2 regions of the Pseudonocardia sp. EV170527-09 genome follow, and region 2 is predicted to be linked to the other one. Evidence: riboswitches for the same ligand, from Rfam matches in the RefSeq annotation. Region 2 holds a riboswitch; the other holds the start of a gene.
The links. Region 2 has a riboswitch for cobalamin ahead of FVA95_RS06680 (ribonucleoside-diphosphate reductase subunit alpha). Riboswitches for the same ligand answer to the same signal wherever they lie in the genome.

Region 1 (8,590 bases), on a different contig from region 2:
CGTCGTCGACGAGTCGGCCGAGCCCCCGCAGGCCGGTGTCGCGCTGGTCGGTGGCGGCCCCGGCGACCCGGAGCTGATCACCGTGCGCGGACGGCGGCTGCTGTCGCGTGCCGAGGTCGTCGTCGCCGACCGGCTCGGCCCGCGCGACATCCTCGACGAGCTGTCCCCCGAGGTCGAGGTCATCGACGCCTCGAAGATCCCCTACGGCCGCGCCATGGCCCAGGAGCGGATCAACGAGCTGCTCGTCTCGCACGCCCGCGCCGGGAAGTTTGTGGTGCGCCTCAAGGGCGGCGACCCGTTCGTCTACGGCCGCGGGTTCGAGGAGGTCCAGGCTTGCGCCGCGGCGGGGGTCCCGGTGACCGTCGTCCCGGGCATCACGAGCGCGTTCGCCGCACCGGCCGTCGCCGGGACGCCGGTGAGCCACCGCGGGGTGGCGCACGAGATCGTCGTCGTGTCCGGGCACGTCGCACCGGGTGACCCGCGCAGCCTGACCGACTGGACCGCGCTGGGCCGGATGACCGGCACGATCGTGCTGATGATGGCCGTGGAGCGGCTCGGGAAGTTCGCCGAGGCGCTCATCACGAACGGCCGCCCGGCCGACACCCCGGTGCTGATCGTGCAGGACGGCACCACGCGCATCGAGCGGTCGGTCCGCGCGACGCTGGAGACCGCCGAGCGCGTCGCCGCCGAGCAGGAGATCAGCCCGCCGGCGATCGTCGTGATCGGGCCGGTCGCCGGTCTGCAGGCGCCCGTCGCCCGCTGACCGCGCCGACCTGATTGCACACTGCAATCTTGCAGTGTGCAATCATCGACGGCGTGACCGACGAGAACGGCGTGACCGACGAGAACGGTGCTGCCGACGAGATCGACGATGTCGTCGACGCGGTGATGACCGCGAGCCGGGCGATGCTCTCCGTGGTGGCCGGGTCCCTGGCCGCCGCGGGGGAGCAGTCCGGCTCGACGGCGGGCGAGGTGACCCTGCCGCAGTACCGCGCGCTGGTCGTGCTGGCCCAGCACGGCACCCGGCGCCCGGCCGACCTGGCCACGGCACTGACCGTGTCGGCGTCGACGGCGACCCGGATGTGCGACCGGCTGGTGAGCCGCGGCCTCGTCGTGCGCACCCGCACCGGTGACGACCGCCGCGAGGTCGCCCTCGCGCTCAGCCCCGCCGGGCGGACGCTCGTCGACGAGGTGACCCGGCTGCGCCGCGCCGAGATGCACCGGCTGCTGGTGATGCTGCCGGCCACCGAGCGCACCGCGGTCCGCGACGCACTGCGCCGCTTCGCCGACGCCGCGGGCGAGGTCGGCGAGACCGACTGGGCCGTCGCGCCGGTGCCCGCCGAGGGCGGTGCGCGGTGACCGCGGTCCGCGCGCTGCACCGCGCGCTCGTCGGCACCCGGCCGGGGCTCGTCGGTCTGGCGACGGTCATCGGGATCGGTGCCGGCATCGGGTCGGTGCTGTTCCACGAGCTGATCCTCGGCGTGACCTGGCTGGTCACCGGGCGGGAGGACTTCTCCGACGCCGGCCGGGTCGCCTCGCCGCACCTGCCCGGGCTGGGCGTGTGGTTCCTGCTGATCGCCCCGGTGCTCGGCGGCCTGGTGTACGGCCCGCTGGTCCAGCGGTTCGCCCCGGAGGCGCGCGGGCACGGGGTGCCCGAGGTGATGTTCGCCGTCGCGCGTCGGGGCGGGCGGATCCCGGCCACCGTCGCCGCGGTGAAGGCGCTCGCGTCGGGGATCTGCATCGGGACCGGCGGTTCCGTCGGCCGGGAGGGCCCGATCGTGCAGATCGGCTCCGCGCTCGCCTCGGCGATCGGCCAGTGGCTGCGGGTGCCCGCCACCCGGCTGGTGCTCATGGTCGCCTGCGGTGCCGCGGGCGGGATCTCCGCGACGTTCGACGCCCCGATCTCCGGGGTGGTGTTCGGCCTGGAGCTGATCCTGCGGTCGTTCAGCGCCGAGGCGTTCGGCGTGCTGGTGATCAGCTCGGTGGTCGCGAACGTCGTCGCCGAGGTGATCGCCGGCGACCGCGCGATCCTGACCCTGCCGCACTTCGACCTGGGCAGCCCCGCCCAGCTGCCGCTGTATGCGCTGCTCGGGCTGCTCGCCGGGCTGCTGGGCTGGGCCTTCGCCCGGATCCTCTACGTCGTCGAGGACGCCTGTGACGCCGTCTGGCGCGGCCCGGAGTGGCTGCGCCCGGCCGTCGGCGGGCTGCTGCTCGGCGCGCTGCTGCTGGCACTGCCCCAGATGTACGGCGTCGGCTACCCCGTACTGGAGGCCGCGATCGGTGGCCGGTACGTCGTCGGGTTCCTGCTCCTGCTCGTCGTCGGGAAGATCCTCGCGTCCAGCCTCACCATCGGCATCGGCGGGTCCGGCGGTGTGTTCGCGCCGTCGCTGTTCGTCGGTGGCACCGCCGGTACCGCCTTCGGCTACGCCGCCGCGACCCTGTTCCCGGCGCTGGACCTGCACCCCGGCGCGTTCGGTCTGGTCGGCATGGCGGCGGTGTTCGCGGGGGCAGCGCACGCCCCGATCACCGCGGTGCTCATCGTGTTCGAGCTGACCGGCGACTACGCCCTCATCCTGCCGCTGATGGCCGCCGTCGTCCTGGCCACCGGCCTGTCGAACCTGGTGTCGCGGGACAACATCTACACGCTCAAGCTGCTGCGACGCGGGATCGACCTCGCCGCCGACACCCCGACCGACGAGGCGCTGCGCCGGGTCGTCGTCGCCCAGGTGATGCGTCCCGCCGACGGCACCCCGCCCGGCCCGGAGCTGCCCGCGCTGGACCCGGCCGCCCCGGTGCACGACGTCCTCGGGGTGCTCGCCGCGCACCGGGGAGCCGCGCTGCCCGTGCGGGAGCCGGACGGGCAGCTGCTCGGGACGCTCGCCGAACACGACCTGCTCGACCATCTGCGGGGGGTGTCGGGGCGGGGGACGGTTGACCACTGACCCGGTCGCGTGATGGGCTCCCCGACGACGACGGAACAGGAAGCCGGTGCGAATCCGGCGCGGTCCCGCCACTGTCACCGGGGAGTGCCCTCCCCACACCGGCGCCACCGCCCACGAGGGTGGGAAGGCCGGGGAGGGCGTGGCGATCCGGGAGCCAGGACACTGCCCGTCGTCGCGGATTCCCACTGGTGAGGGCGCGGACCCTCGAGGAGGACATGCGATGAGCCACGACCTGGTGGTGCTCGGTACCGACCCGTCCGGCGACGGCGCACCCCGCCCGGATGCCCACGTCGCGGACCTGCTGGCCGACGCCGAGACCGTCTTCGCCTTCCCCCAGGCCGAGTCGACCGCCCTGTTCTACGCCGAGGCGTGGCGGGTCGAGCCGGTCACCCCGCGCGACGCCGTCGCCCGGATCGGGGCCTGGGCCGCCGCCGGACCCGCCGGCGCCGCGGTGCTGCTGGTCGGGGGCGACCCCGCGGCCGACGCCGCGCTCGGTGCCGTCCTCGACGGGCTGGCGCGCACCGTCCCGGCGCTGCGGGCCCGGGTCGCCGAGGGCAGCCGCGTCGCGCCGCCGCACCGCAGCCCGCTGATCGGCTGAGTCCGACGGCGGGGCGGCGCGCTCAGGCCCGCCAGCTGCCCAGCGGGTCGGCCCGGGTGAGGTCGGGGTCGGCGGCGTCGAGCGTGCGGGTGCGGCCGGGCCCGGTGTAGGCGGTCTCGAAGCGCACGGTGACCCGCCCGTGCCCGGCGCCCTGGACCCAGCCGTGGCCGTGCTCGGGGTGGGCGACGTCGTCGCCGGCGCGCCAGGGCCGGTCCGGGTCGGGTTCGCGGTCGGGGCGGCCCGGGCGGACGGGCCCGGGCACGTCGTCGGCCCCCGTGGTCGCGTCGGCCCCCGCGGTACCGCCGGCCCCGGCAGTACTGTCGGCCCCCGCAGTGCTGTCGGCCCCCGCGCCCGTCCCCGTCGTCGCCTCGGTGTCCGGTGGTGCGTCGAGCACGGCCACCCCCGCCGCGCCGGCCGGGGCGTCGGCCGCGGGCGGGGAGTCGAGGGCCGAGGCCGTCGTCCACCCGTTCTCCGAGGGCACCGCGTCGAACAGGGCCAGCGGCGGCTCGTCGCCGAAGCCGGACACCGACACGCCCAGCAGCCGCACCCCGCCCTCGCCGACCGCGCCCTCGGCCAGCCGTCGCGCCACCGCGACCAGGGTCGCCAGGTCCCGGGTGCCGAACGGGGTCGTCTCCGACCGGGTGTGGGTGGTGAAGTCCCCGGTCCGTGCCTTCACGGTGACGGTGCGGGCGGTCCGGCCGTCGGCGACCAGCCGTCGGTGCACGGCGACGCAGATCGACTCCACCGCGGTGTGCACCGCGCTCATCGCGGTCAGGTCGGCGTCGAAGGTCGTCTCCGCGCTGATCTGCTTGGCCGCACCGCGCGGGGCCACCGGACGGTCGTCGATGCCGCGGGCGAGACGGTGCAGCTCGGACCCGATCGCGCTGCCCAGCACCCCGGCGACCTCGCGGGCGTCCATCGCGGCGAGCTGCCCGATCGTCTCGATCCCGATCTTCCGCAGCGCCTCGCCGGAGACCGGCCCGATGCCCCACAGCGACCGCACCGGCAGCGGGTCGAGCACGGCCGCCTGCTCGGCGTGGGCGATCACCCGCAGCCCGTCCGGCTTGGCCAGCTCGGAGGCGATCTTCGCGATCTGCTTGCCCGACCCGGCGCCCACCGAGGCGGGCAGCCCGGTGCGGTCGCGCACCGCGCCACGCAGCCGGGTGCCCCACTCCCGCACCTGGTCCGGGGAGGCGCCCACGAGGTCGGGCGGCTCCACGAACGCCTCGTCCACCGACACCGGCTCCAGCACGGGGGAGAACTCGCCGAGGACGGCCATGACCTCCTCGGACAGCGCCTTGTACAGGGAGAACCGGGGCGGCAGGACCGTCGCGTGCGGGCAGCGCCGCCTCGCCTGGCCCATCGGCATCGCCGAGCGGGCCCCGAACACCCGGGCCTGGTAGCTCGCCCCCGCGACGACGCCGCGCGGTCCCGCGCCGCCGACGAGGACCGGACGGTCGGCCAGGGTGGGCCGGGTGAGCTGCTCGACGGAGGCGAAGAACGCGTCCATGTCGAGGTGCAGCACCCAGCGGTCGGCCGCCGCGGTCACTCCATCATCACCCGTGCATCGTGCCCCGGCGCACCGACAGGATCGCGTCGCCGTCGGCGACGGTGACGGCCGGGGCCACAGGTCCCGCCCCGGCGACGGCGCCCGGGTGGTCGTCGAGGCCGGTGGGGACGTCGGTGACCCACCAGCTCCCGGCGGTGCCGGTCCAGTCCAGCACCCGGGCCGGGCTGTGCGGCGGGGACAGCGTGATCGCGTCCATCGGGCTCGACAGGCCCTCGCCGGTGGCCTTGAGCAGCGCCTCCTTCCGGGTCCAGGTGACCAGGAAGCCGGTCCCGTCGGGCGTCCCCGCGGCGAGCTCGGCGGGGGACAGGGCGTGCCGGACCAGGCCGTCGAGGCCGGACAGGGGGCGGTGCGCCTCGACGTCGACGCCGACCGGCCCGGTCCCGACCGCGACACCGACCAGCGCGCCGGAGTGGGTGAGGGAGAAGCCGGGGTCGTCGCCGCGCCCGGCCAGGCGGGGCTTGCCGTGCGGCTCCCCGCAGCGGCAGGTCCGGTCGAGGACGAGTTCGGCGGGGTCGGCGTCGAGCCGCTCGGCGAGCACGAGCCGGGCCAGCGCGTGCGCGGCGAGGTAGCGGGCGCGGTCCTCGGGCCGTCGCAGCGCGACGAGCCGTTCGCGTTCGTGGGCGTCCAGCAGCGCGACGAGGTCGGCGCGGGCGCCGGGATCGGCCGGGGCGGCCCACCAGACGGTGACGGTCACGGCGTCCAGCCTCCCACGTCGCACCCCGGTCGGGGCGCGCCGCCGGGAGGGATCACGGACCGGGCACACGGAGTGTCGCCCGTCGACGTCTCCGGTGCCCGGTCCGCGTTCCCCGTACGGTCAGCCGCTGCGGCGGGCGGCGAAGTCCGTGCGGACGTGGGCCGGGCGGGCCTGCGGGGCTGGCCCCGCCGTGCGCGGTGCCGCCGGGCCGCCCGGCGCGCCGGACCGGCCGCGCTTGGCCGCACGGCGCTCGGCGCGGTTGGCGGGTCCGGCGGCAGTGGCTCCGCCGGGTGTCGCCCCGCTGGCCGTGTCGGGCCCGGTCTCGCCGGTCAGGGGACCGGGAACCGCGGACCCGTCGGTCGGTCGGGCTGCGCTGTGGGCTGCGCTGCGGGCGGTGCTGTGGGCGGTGCTGTGGGCGGTGGTGTGGCGGGTCGTGGGCATACGACCTCCTCGGAACATCGGGTCGGACTCGGACCGGGTGAGAGGGGCCGGTGACGCGCGGGGACGCCGGAGGGGCCGCGCGAGGGCGGCGACGGTTCCGGGGCCCGGTGAGGACGTCACGGGCCGGCGACGGAGGGCGCGGAGATCGACCGCGCGGGTCGCTCAGAGGAACCGGATCAGCATGGCGGCGACGCTACGACGACGACCCCGACCGGTGCCACCGGTTTTCCCCGGCGCCGCCGCCCTATCGTCGCGGGCATGGGTACGGCGGGCACGGAGACGACGGACGTGCTGGTGATCGGCGGCGGCATCGCGGGGGTGTCGGTCGCGTGGGAGCTGGCTGCGCACGCCCGGGTCGTGCTGACCGAGGCGGAGGACGACCTGCCGGTCCACTCCACCGCCCGCTCGGCGGCGACCTACATCCCCGGGCACGGCTCCGGTCCGTTCCGCGCGCTGATCGACGCCTCGGGCCCGCGGTTCGCCGCACTGCCCGCGCTGCTCGGCACACCACCGCTGCTGACCCCGCGCCCGGTCCTGCACGTCGCCGCCGACGACCTGGCCGCCGACCACCTCGCCACGACGGTGCGCGAGCAGCACGGCGAGCCCGGCGCCCCGGTCGCCCTGGACCCCGAGCAGGCCTGGCGACGCGTGCCGGTGCTGCGCCGTGCCCCGCGTGCGGCCGCGTGGACCGCCGGTGCCTGCGACGTCGACACCGCCGCCCTGCACGACGGCTACCGGCGCGGGCTGCGCGCCCGCGGCGGCACGGTGCTGCGCGGGGCCCGGGTGGCCGCGCTGGAGCGGGACGGCTCCGGCTGGACCGCCACGACGGCCGCCGGGCACCGGGTGCGGGCGGAGACGGTCGTCGACGCGGCCGGCGCCTGGGCCGACGCGGTGGCGGCACTCGCCGGCGTGCCCGGTGCCGGACTGACCCCGTACCGGCGCACGATCGCGGCCTGCCCGGTCGCCGACCCGTCGGTGCTCACCGTCGACGGCGCCGTCCTGCCGATGGTCGTCGACGCCGCCGAGCGCTGGTACCTCAAGGCCGAGGCGGACACGGTGCTCGTCTCCCCGGCCGACGAGACCCCGGCCGAGCCGGGCGACGCCCGTCCCGACGACCTCGACGTCGCCCTGGCCCTGGACCGGGTGGGCGCGGCGACCACGCTGGGGCTGCGGTCGGTCCGGACCGCGTGGGCGGGGCTGCGGACCTTTGCCCCCGACCGTGCCCCCGTGCTGGGTGCGCGCCCGGAGCACCCCGGCTTCTTCTTCGTCGCCGGGCAGGGCGGGTCGGGCATCGAGTCCGCCCCGGCGTTGGCCGCGCTGGCCGCGTCGGTCGTCCTCGGCCGGCCGTCGCCGGCCGACATCGATCTCGACCCGGCTGCGTGCTCCGTCACACGATTGACGTAAGCGCTCGCTTACCAGTGGCTGGCACGATGGACCCATGGCGCTGACCACCACCGGCACCGAGACGCACGACCTGTTCTCGGGCGACTTCTGGACCGACCCGCACCCCGCCTACGCGGCCCTGCGCACCGAGGAGCCGGTGCGAGAGCTCGCACTGCCGGACGGGAAGGTGTGGCTGATCAGCCGGTACGCCGACGTCCGCGCGGCATTCGTCGACCCGCGGCTGAGCAAGGACTGGCGGTACACGCTGCCCGCCGACCAGCGCGAGGGCCAGCCGGCCGCGCCGATCCCGATGATGATCCTGATGGACCCGCCGGACCACACCCGGCTGCGCAAGCTCGTCGGCCGCTCGTTCACCGTGCGGCGGATGAACGACCTGCAGCCCAGGGTCGAGGAGATCACCCAGGAGCTGCTCGACGCGCTGCCCGCCGAGGGCCCCGTCGACCTCATGCGCCAGTACGCGTTCCTCGTCCCGGTGCTGGTCATCTGCGAGCTGCTGGGTGTGCCCGCCGAGGACCGCGACATGTTCTCCGCGTGGTCGTCGGTGCTGGTCGACGACTCCCCGCAGGAGGAGAAGTTCGCCGCGATGGGCAGCCTGAACGGCTACCTCGCCGAGCTGATCGAGCGCAAGCGCACCGAGCCCGACGACGCCCTGCTGTCCGGCCTGCTCGCCGTCAGCGACGCCGACGGCGACCGGCTGTCGTCCGAGGAGCTCGTCGCGATGGCGACCCTGCTGCTCATCGCCGGGCACGAGACCACGGTCAACCTGATCGGCAACGGCGTGCTCGCCCTGCTGACCCACCCCGAGCAGCACGCCCGACTGAAGGCCGACCCGTCTCTGATCAACTCGGCGGTGGAGGAGTTCCTGCGCTTCGAGTCCCCGGTCTCCAACGCTCCGATGCGCTTCGCCGGCGAGGACGTCGAGTACTCCGGGGTGACCATCC
Region 2 (8,590 bases):
ACAGGTTCGACGAGTGCACCACCCCCGCGTGCTGCTGCGGGCTGCGCAGGTTGCACGGGTCCTTGAACGTGATCCACGGGTGCCCGGTCTCGAACAGCATGGTCAGCATCCGCCGCCACAGCTCGACCGCGCGCACCGTGCGGTGCACCCGGATCTCGCCGCGCGCCGCGGCCGCCTCGTACTCGCGGTACCGCTCCGCGAACGCCGTGCCGTAGAGGTCGTGCAGGTCGGGCACCTCGTCCGGGGAGAACAGGGTCCACTCGGCGTCGGCCTGCACGCGGCGCAGGAACTCGTCGGGCACCCAGTTCGCGGTGTTCATGTCGTGGGTGCGGCGGCGGTCGTCGCCGGTGTTCTTGCGCAGGTCGAGGAACTCCTCGATGTCGACGTGCCAGGTCTCCAGGTAGGCGCACGCCGCGCCCTTGCGCTTGCCGCCCTGGTTCACCGCGACGGCCGTGTCCCCGGCGATCTTGAGGAACGGCACCACACCCTGGGAGACGCCGTTGGTGCCGCGGATGTGCGCACCGAGGCCGCGGACCGGGGTCCAGTCGTTGCCGAGCCCACCCGAGTACTTGGCCAGCAGCGCGTTGTTCCGGTACCCGCCGAAGATCGACTCTAGGTCGTCGTCGACGGTGGTGAGGAAGCACGACGACAGCTGCGGCCGGGTGGTGCCGGAGTTGAACAGCGTCGGGGTCGAGGCCATGAAGTCGAAGCTCGACAGGACCTCGTAGAACTCGATCGCCCGGGCCTCGCGGTCGATCTCGCGCACCGCCAGTCCCATCGCGACCCGCAGGAAGAACGCCTGCGGCAGCTCGAAGCGCACACCGCGCTCGTGCAGGAAGTAGCGGTCGTAGAGGGTCTGCAGGCCGAGGAAGCCGATCTGCAGGTCACGGTCCGGGCGGATGGCGTCGGTGACCCGGTCCAGGTCGAAGGTCGCGAGCTCGGGGTCGACCAGGCCGATCGCGATGGCGTGGCGCAGGTAGTCCTTCGTGTAGGACGTGTACCGCTCGGTCATCGTCGCGTGGTCCGGGGTCTCCCGGGTGCCCGCCAGGTGTGAGACGGCCTCGGCGCGGAGCCGGTCCAGCAGCAGCCGGGACGCCACCAGGGAGTACGCGGGCTCGCGCTCCACCAGGGTGCGGGCGGCCAGGACCAGGGCCTGGGCCAGCTCGTCGGCGGTGATGCCGTCGTAGACGGTGCGGTCCAGCTCGGCGAGCACCGGCTCCGGCGCGACGTCGGCGATGCCGTCGCACGCCTCGTCGAGCACCGCGGCGACCCGGTCGCGGTCCAGTGGGGTCCGGCTGCCGTCGGGCCCGGTGACGTGCACGACCGGTGCGTCCGACGCGCGGTCCCCGCCGTCGCGTGCCCGGGCCCGTGCCTGCTGCTCGCGGTAGAGCACGTAGGAACGGGCGACCTTGTGGTGGCCGCCGCGCATCAGGGCGAGCTCGACCTGGTCCTGGATCTGCTCGACGTGCACGGCGTGCGCCGGGTGCCGGGTCAGCGCCGCGACGACCTGGTCGGTCAGCCCGGCCACGAGGTGGTGCAGCCGCGACGACGTCGCGCCCGAGTCCCCCTCGACCGCCAGGAACGCCTTGGTCGTCGCCACCGAGATCTTCGTGGCGTCGAACCCGGTCTCGGAGCCGTCACGCCGGATGACGCGCAGGGCCGGGGGTGCTGTTGCCGGTGCAGCGGTGGAAGCCGTCACGGGCTCTCTCCTCGCGAGTCGCCGTCGCCTCCGGGGCGGGCGCGGTGCGAGGAGGCGGCGGGGTCCCGTGTCGTCGGCGGCCCACCGCACCCTGGCGCCGTCCCACGAGGCCCCGGAGCAGCGCGCACCGGTCGGTACGCGCACCGGTGGCAGGTCTTCGGACTCACGGGCGCACTGCTCACACCTACTGGCCGTCGCTTCCCGGGATCACTCCCAGTGCTGTTGACGGCGGTCGTTCCCGTTCACCGCTGCGGGGCAGTCCCGGATTCCCACCGGGTTCCCTCTTGCCTCACCGGCCCGGGCGGGCCGGTGAACCACCAGCGATCCGGACACTACATCTTGTGGGTGGAGCTACTCCATCCCCCCATCGGTGCGGATGCGATCCCCTCTCGGTGACCGGCGGTCCGGGTCAGCCCGCCGCCCGCCCCTCGGCCGTCGCCCGGGGGCCGGGGGTGAACACGTGCCCTGCGAGTGCGGGCGGGACGGCGGCGGGACCCGGCCCGCCGGCGCGCACCCAGGCCGCGACCGCGTCCGTGGTTGCGGCGTCCAGGACCGCACGGAGCCAGACCGGCCGGGCGCCCGCCCGGCGGGCCCCGGGCGCGGGGGCGACCACCAGGACGTCGGAGTCCGCGCACGGGCCCAGGCACTCGCTGGTGCGCAGCCGGGCGTGCCCGGCCAGGCCGTCGGTCAGCCGGTCGAGCAGTCGGTCGTGGTGGTCGCGGTCGAGGCCGGGGTGCTTGCGGCCGGAGCCGCAGCAGCACCCCCGGCAGGCGGTGACGGCGGGGAGGGCGGGCACGCCCCGACCCTACGTGACACCTGACGAACTGTTCAGGTGATCACGGCGACGACGGGTGTCCGGCGGTGTCGGCCCGGCGGACGGTCGTGGTGGACGAGGCGGGCGGGTAGGCAGGGCCCGCCGTGGGGTACTCCGCCGCCGACCGTTCCACCATCGAGAGGGAGATCCCGTGAGCCACCACGTCCTGGACGCCGCCGGCGTCACCACCCCGGCCGCCGTCGTCGAGAAGCTGCACGACGCCGCCCGCGCGAGCACCGCCTGCGCCTCGGCGATGGTCGCCTCCGGCGGGATGGAGACGGAGGTCCTGCTGGCGCTCGACGCCGCCGACCTCTGCACCGCCGCCGCGGCCGTGCTCGGCCGCCGCACCGGGGACAAGGCCGTCGGCGAGGCCGCCGCCTCGGCCGCCGCGCTGGCCTGCGAGGCGTCCGCCGCGGCCTGCGGCGCCCACGCCGACCACCACGAGCACTGTCGGCTGCACGCCGAGGTCACCCGCGAGACGGCGGCGCTGCTGCGCGAGCACGCCGGCGCCTGAGGTCCGGCGGGCCGTGCCGTGCCCCTGCCGTGGCCCGGCCGCGGCACGGCCCGTCCTGCGGCCGGGAGTGGTTCCGGGTCCCGCCCGCAGCGGGTCACCCCATCCGCAGCCGGTGGAACCGGGCCCAGGTGGCGGTGTCCGGCCGGGCGGGCTCGACGCCGGTCAGGTCGGCGGAGACGCCGACGTGCTCGTCGCCCGAGGACCAGACGGTCGAGCGGTCGCGCAGCAGGAGCTGGGCGCGTCGCAGGGCCTCGACCCGGTGTGCCTCGTCGGGCACCCCGCGCGCGGTGGCGAGCAGGGCACGCACGTCGGCCCGTCCCGCCGCGGCCGGTGCGTCGTCGCCGCCCGCGGTCGCGACGGGCGGGGCGTCGTCGGCGGAGGCCGCGGCCGCGCGCAGGTACAGCGGGAGCGGGGTCGCCGCGGCCCGGCGGAACCGGATGCCCGGGGTCGGGACGGCGTCGGGCGGGTCCGGCTCGCGTGGTGTGCAGGTCAGCCCGATCTCGGTGAGCTGTTCCACGACGGTATCGGCGGCCGGGCGCGACATCGGGTCGAACGGGTCGAACAGCAGCGGCACCTCCAGCCGGTCCGCGCCCGCCGCTGCGACGAGCTCCCGCGCGCGGGCGACGTCGCGTTCCGCCGGCGCGAACCCGGCCGGGTGGTACGCCAGGCCCGGGCCGAACAGGTCGTCGCCCGGCTCGGCGAGGTCGAGCAGCACCTCGCGGACGAGCTCGGTCCGGTCGATCCCGAGCCGGACCGCCTCGGCCAGCCGGGGGTCGCCGAACACGTCGCCGAACACCCCGGCGGTCGTGCCGCCCACCGCACCGGTGCCGGGGGCCGACCCGGCCGGGCCGATGTCGAGGAAGCGGGTCGCCGAGCCCGGCGCGGACACCACCGTCGTGCCGACCCGCCCGAGCAGCCGCCGTGCGCTGTGCGGGAACAGGTCGTGCGCCCAGTGCACGTAGCCGTCCACCAGGGACTGGTAGCGATTCTCCTCGTCGTCGTCCACCACGAACTCCACGGCGGGCGAGCGCGCAGCGCCCAGCCAGTGGCCGTCGTGCCGGTAGAGCGCGTCCGGGGACCCGGGCAGCCAGCGGAACGCGCCGGTGCCCACCGGCGGGGTGCCGCGGCCGTCGCGCACGATGCCGGTGCCCGGCGCGCCCAGGACGAGGCCGAACAGGAAGTCCGGGGCGCCGAGCACCAGCTCCACCTCCGACGCCGAGACCGCCCGGCTGGCGGCGAGGTCGAGCCCGGCCAGCAGCGGTGCCGCCGTCGCCCCGGTGGCGGGATCGGTGATCCGACGCAGCGACGCCAAGACGTCGGTCGAGGTCAGCGGGCGCCCGTCGTGGGCGGGGGCGTCGCGCAGCCGGATCCGCCATCTCGTCCCCGTCCGGTCCGGCGCCGCCGACGCGGCCAGGTGCGGCCGTGGGGTCATGTCCTGGTCCCAGACCAGCAGCGTGTCCGCGACGGCCGCCGCCCGCGCCCGGTCCACCGGCCGCCACACCACGTGCGGGTCCGGGACGCCGAGCGGACCGTCACCGGCGAACGCGGCCACCAACCGAGGGGCGGTGGTGTCGGCCGGGGCCCCGCACGCGGCCAGCGCCGGAATCCCCGCCAGCGCCGCGGTCGCACCGGCGGCCCGCAGGAACGATCGACGGCTCAACTGCACGACCACAGGGTGCCCGGTGCGGTCGCGGCCGAGGCGGCCGGGACGGACCTCCGCACGTGCCGGGCCGGCTCGCGACAGGGCGTGCCCGATCCGGAGGGGTCACCGGCGCGGGCCGGCGGCCTCGACGTGGGTGCTGACCGGCGTGAACCCGCTGCGCCGGTACCAGGCCCGCGGCCAGTCGTCGACGTCGGCACCCAGTGCGAGCAGGTCGCAGCCGTGCTCGGCGGCGAGCTCGCGGGAGCGGGCCAGCAGCGCCCGGCCGTGCCCCCGGCCGCGGTGGGCCCGGTCGGTCTCCAGGGCGTCGAGCCAGGCCGTCGCACCGTCGCGGCGCAGCGTCGCGACCGCCACCACCCGGTCGTCGACGACGACGGCGAGCCGGTGCAGGGCCAGCACCCGGTCGTCGCCGGTGTCACGGTCGACCAGCTGGTCGAGGTCCTCGGGGCCGGTGCCGGGCAGGTCCCGGGCCCAGGAGGCGCGCCGGAACCCGCGGAGCTCGTGGTGGTCCAGCTCGGTGACCGTCGCCGCGTCCGGGGTCGCGCCGGTCGTGGTGGGGGCGGTCATGGCCTCGTTCGCCGCGACCGACCACCCGGCGGCGCGCAGGCCGTCGGCCAGCTCGTCCGCGCCCGGGCCCCACAGCAGCGCGTTCGGGTGCAGGCCGTGCGCGGTGAGCGCCCGGTCGGCCTCGGCGAGCACGGTGGCCGGATCCGTCCGGTCCGGACGGTCGAGCAGCAGCCGGTTGTGCATCCGCGACACCGGCCAGGCGTCGGTCCGGACCGCGACGCCGCCGGTCACGGGCTCCTCCGCGCTCGCGCCGCGGCGCAGCATCGACGGCTCGAACCCCATCGCCCGCGCCGCCGCGCCGGGCTCGGGGACCTCCGGTGCGGCGAAGCCGTCCGGGCCGGGCCGGTAGGGCAGCACCATCAGCACCGCCGACGCCGGCACCGCCCCGTAGGCGTGCGGGAACCGCATCGACGCCGGGTCGGTCGGCACGCCCGGCTCCCACCGGACGTCGATCCCGGCGCCGTCGATCCGGGCCGGGTCGAGGACGAGCAGGACCAGGTCCGACCGGCCCGCGAACAGGCGCTGCGCGGGCAGGGCGACCTGGCCGGGCGTCGACAGGTGCACGAACCCGACCTCGTCGAGGGAGGGGGGAGCCACGGCTCCGGTGTCGAGCCACCTCCGCCACTCACCCGGGGTGCAGAGGTGCAGCAGGACCGTCCCGACCGTCATGGGAGACAGCCTGCCCGCCCGTCCGAACGGACGGGCGTGGATGTCGAGTATTGATTTCCGGCACCGGGTGCCAATAGCGTCCGATCCGCTGCCACCGCCGGCCGGCGGGGCGGTTCACCACCTCTCTCGCCGAGAGTCGGATCCAGCGGAGGTTGCGCATGAGTGAGCACCAGAACGAGGACGCCCTGACCGAGGAGACCCTCGTCGAGGAGATCTCCATCGACGGCATGTGCGGTGTCTACTAAGCCCCTCGACACCACGGTTCCGGACGGTGCCGCGGGGGCTTTCGACCCCGCGGCACCGTACCGGCTCAGCGAGAGCGTCTCGCTGCGTCCGGAGCCCTTCGGCGCCCTGGTGTACGACTTCGTGACCCGCAAGCTGTCCTTCCTCAAGACGCCCCAGCTGGTCTCGGTCGTACGAGACCTGGAGAACCAGCCGGACGCCCGGTCGGCCGTCGTGGCCGCCGACGTCCCCGAGGCGCAGCACGACGCCTACCTGCGTGCCCTCGCCGGACTGCTGAAGTCCCGCACGATCGTCGCCCGCTAGTCCCGCCCGCCCCGCCGACCACCACAGTGAGGTGCCCGTGAAGCTGGTCGACCACTTCCAGTACGGCCTGAACTCGCCCATCTGCCTGACCTGGGAGCTCACCTACGCGTGCAACCTCGCGTGCGTGCACTGCCTGTCCAGCTCGGGGCGGCGCGACCCGCGCGAGCTGAGCACCGCCGAGGCCAAGGCCGTCATCGACGAGCTGCAGCGCATGCAGGTCTTCTACATCAACATCGGTGGCGGCGAGCCGACCGTGCGCCCGGACTTCTGGGAGCTGCTGGACTACGCCATCGCCCACGACGTCGGCGTCAAGTTCTCCACCAACGGCGTCAAGCTCGACAAGGCCCGTGCCGCGCAGCTCGCCGCGACCGACTACGTCGACATCCAGATCTCGATGGACGGCGCGACGGCCGAGGTCAACGACTACGTGCGCGGCCCCGGCTCGTTCGACACCGCGATCACCGCGCTGGAGAACCTCGCCGAGGCGGGCTTCAAGCACCCCAAGATCTCGGTCGTGATGACCCGCGAGAACGTCGACCAGCTCGACGAGTTCAAGGCCATCGCCGACAAGTACGGCGCCCAGCTGCGCATCACCCGGCTCCGCCCGTCCGGCCGCGGTGCCGATGTCTGGGACGAGCTGCACCCGACCCAGGCCCAGCAGAAGCAGCTCTACGACTGGCTGGTCGCGAACGGCGACCAGGTCCTGACCGGCGACTCGTTCTTCCACCTGTCGGCCTACGGCGAGGCCCTGCCCGGGCTGAACCTGTGCGGCGCGGGCCGCGTGGTCTGCCTGATCGACCCGGTCGGCGACGTCTACGCCTGCCCGTTCGCGATCCACGAGAACTTCCTGGCGGGCAACGTCCGCGACGAGGGCGGCTTCAAGGAGGTATGGGAGCACTCCGAGCTGTTCACCGAGCTGCGCCAGCCGCAGACCGGCGGGGCGTGCGCGTCGTGCTCGCACTACGACTCCTGCCAGGGCGGCTGCATGGCGGCGAAGTTCTTCACCGGCCTGCCGCTCGACGGCCCGGACCCGGAATGCGTGCAGGGCTACGGCGAGGCGATGCTGGCCGCGCGCTCCTCCGACGCGGTGATCCCGAAGTCCGACGTGGACCACTCGCGTTCCGCGCCGCGCAACTCCCGCGCGCCCAAGCAGCCGACGATGCTCTCGCTCACCCCGCCGCCGCGCCGGCCGGACCGGGCGTGCGACGAGAACCCGCTCGCCGGGTTCGCGCCGGACGCCGTGCCCGCGGCGCAGCCGGTCGCGACCCGCTGACCACGGACCTGCTGCTGACGGGGCCCGTCGACCTCCGTGGTCGGCGGGCCCCGTCGCGTGTGCTGTTCGGGCCGCACGAGACCAACCTCGGGAACGCGGCCCGGGAGATCACCGACGGGCACGTCGCCTACTACGCCGCCCGGGCAGCGGGGGGCGCCGGGATCGTCGTGACCGAGCCGGCGTCGGTGCACGCCTCGGACCATCCCTACGCCTATGCCCCCGCCGCGTTCCCGCCCGCCGCCCCTGTCGCGTCGCTCGGCTCCGCAGGGACGTCGGCACGCGTCGAGATGCAGCCCAGCGGGAATCGTGGGTCTCCTGAGCCCGCTGAGCTGCATCTCGGCGACCGGGACGGCGCGCGGGTGCCCGCTGCGGCAGGGTGGGCGGCGGTCGTCGCGGCGTGCCGGCCGCACGGGACGCTCGTGCTCGCCGGGCTCGCGCACGCCGGTGGGCAGGGCAGCTCCGCGCACTCCGGGCACCCGCTGTGGGCGCCGTCGTCGGTCCCCGACGTCGTGTCCCGTGAGGTCCCGGTCGCGATGGGGGCCGCGGAGATCGACGCAGTGGTCCGCGGGTTCGCCGATGCGGCCCGCGCGGCTGTGGACAGCGGTGTGGACGGTGTGGAGATCTCCGCCGGACAGCACTCGCTGCTGCGCCAGTTCTGCTCCGGCCTGACCAACCACCGCGACGACGCGTACGGCCGCGACCGTGCCCTGCTGCTGCGCGAGGTCCTCGACGCCGTGCGGGCCGCGATCGGACCGGACCCCCTGCTGGCGGTGCGGCTGTGCGTGGACGAGCTCGCACCCTGGGCCGGTGTCACCGGTGACGACGGCCTCGCCATCGCCCGGGCCGTC

Region 1: another riboswitch for cobalamin. It lies ahead of FVA95_RS01095 (hypothetical protein); the one in region 2 lies ahead of FVA95_RS06680 (ribonucleoside-diphosphate reductase subunit alpha).

Annotation. Positions count from the first base shown of each region.
Region 1 is NZ_VRMC01000002.1:77,997-86,586, forward strand. It holds gene cobA (uroporphyrinogen-III C-methyltransferase) at 1-763, shown strand, start outside; gene FVA95_RS01085 (MarR family winged helix-turn-helix transcriptional regulator) at 817-1,359, shown strand; gene FVA95_RS01090 (chloride channel protein) at 1,356-2,942, shown strand; cobalamin riboswitch at 2,939-3,128, shown strand; gene FVA95_RS01095 (hypothetical protein) at 3,163-3,540, shown strand; gene FVA95_RS01100 (DNA polymerase IV) at 3,563-5,089, opposite strand; gene FVA95_RS01105 (4'-phosphopantetheinyl transferase superfamily protein) at 5,097-5,804, opposite strand; gene FVA95_RS01110 (hypothetical protein) at 5,925-6,245, opposite strand; gene FVA95_RS01115 (FAD-binding oxidoreductase) at 6,504-7,649, shown strand; gene FVA95_RS01120 (cytochrome P450) at 7,684-8,590, shown strand, end outside.
Region 2 is NZ_VRMC01000015.1:32,918-41,507, reverse strand. It holds gene FVA95_RS06680 (ribonucleoside-diphosphate reductase subunit alpha) at 1-1,699, opposite strand, end outside; cobalamin riboswitch at 1,830-2,033, opposite strand; gene FVA95_RS06675 (hypothetical protein) at 2,109-2,495, opposite strand; gene FVA95_RS06670 (four-helix bundle copper-binding protein) at 2,665-3,027, shown strand; gene FVA95_RS06665 (ABC transporter substrate-binding protein) at 3,122-4,693, opposite strand; gene FVA95_RS06660 (GNAT family N-acetyltransferase) at 4,793-5,923, opposite strand; gene mftA (mycofactocin precursor MftA) at 6,082-6,168, shown strand; gene mftB (mycofactocin biosynthesis chaperone MftB) at 6,158-6,469, shown strand; gene mftC (mycofactocin radical SAM maturase) at 6,507-7,742, shown strand; gene FVA95_RS31925 (mycofactocin system FadH/OYE family oxidoreductase 2) at 7,670-8,590, shown strand, end outside.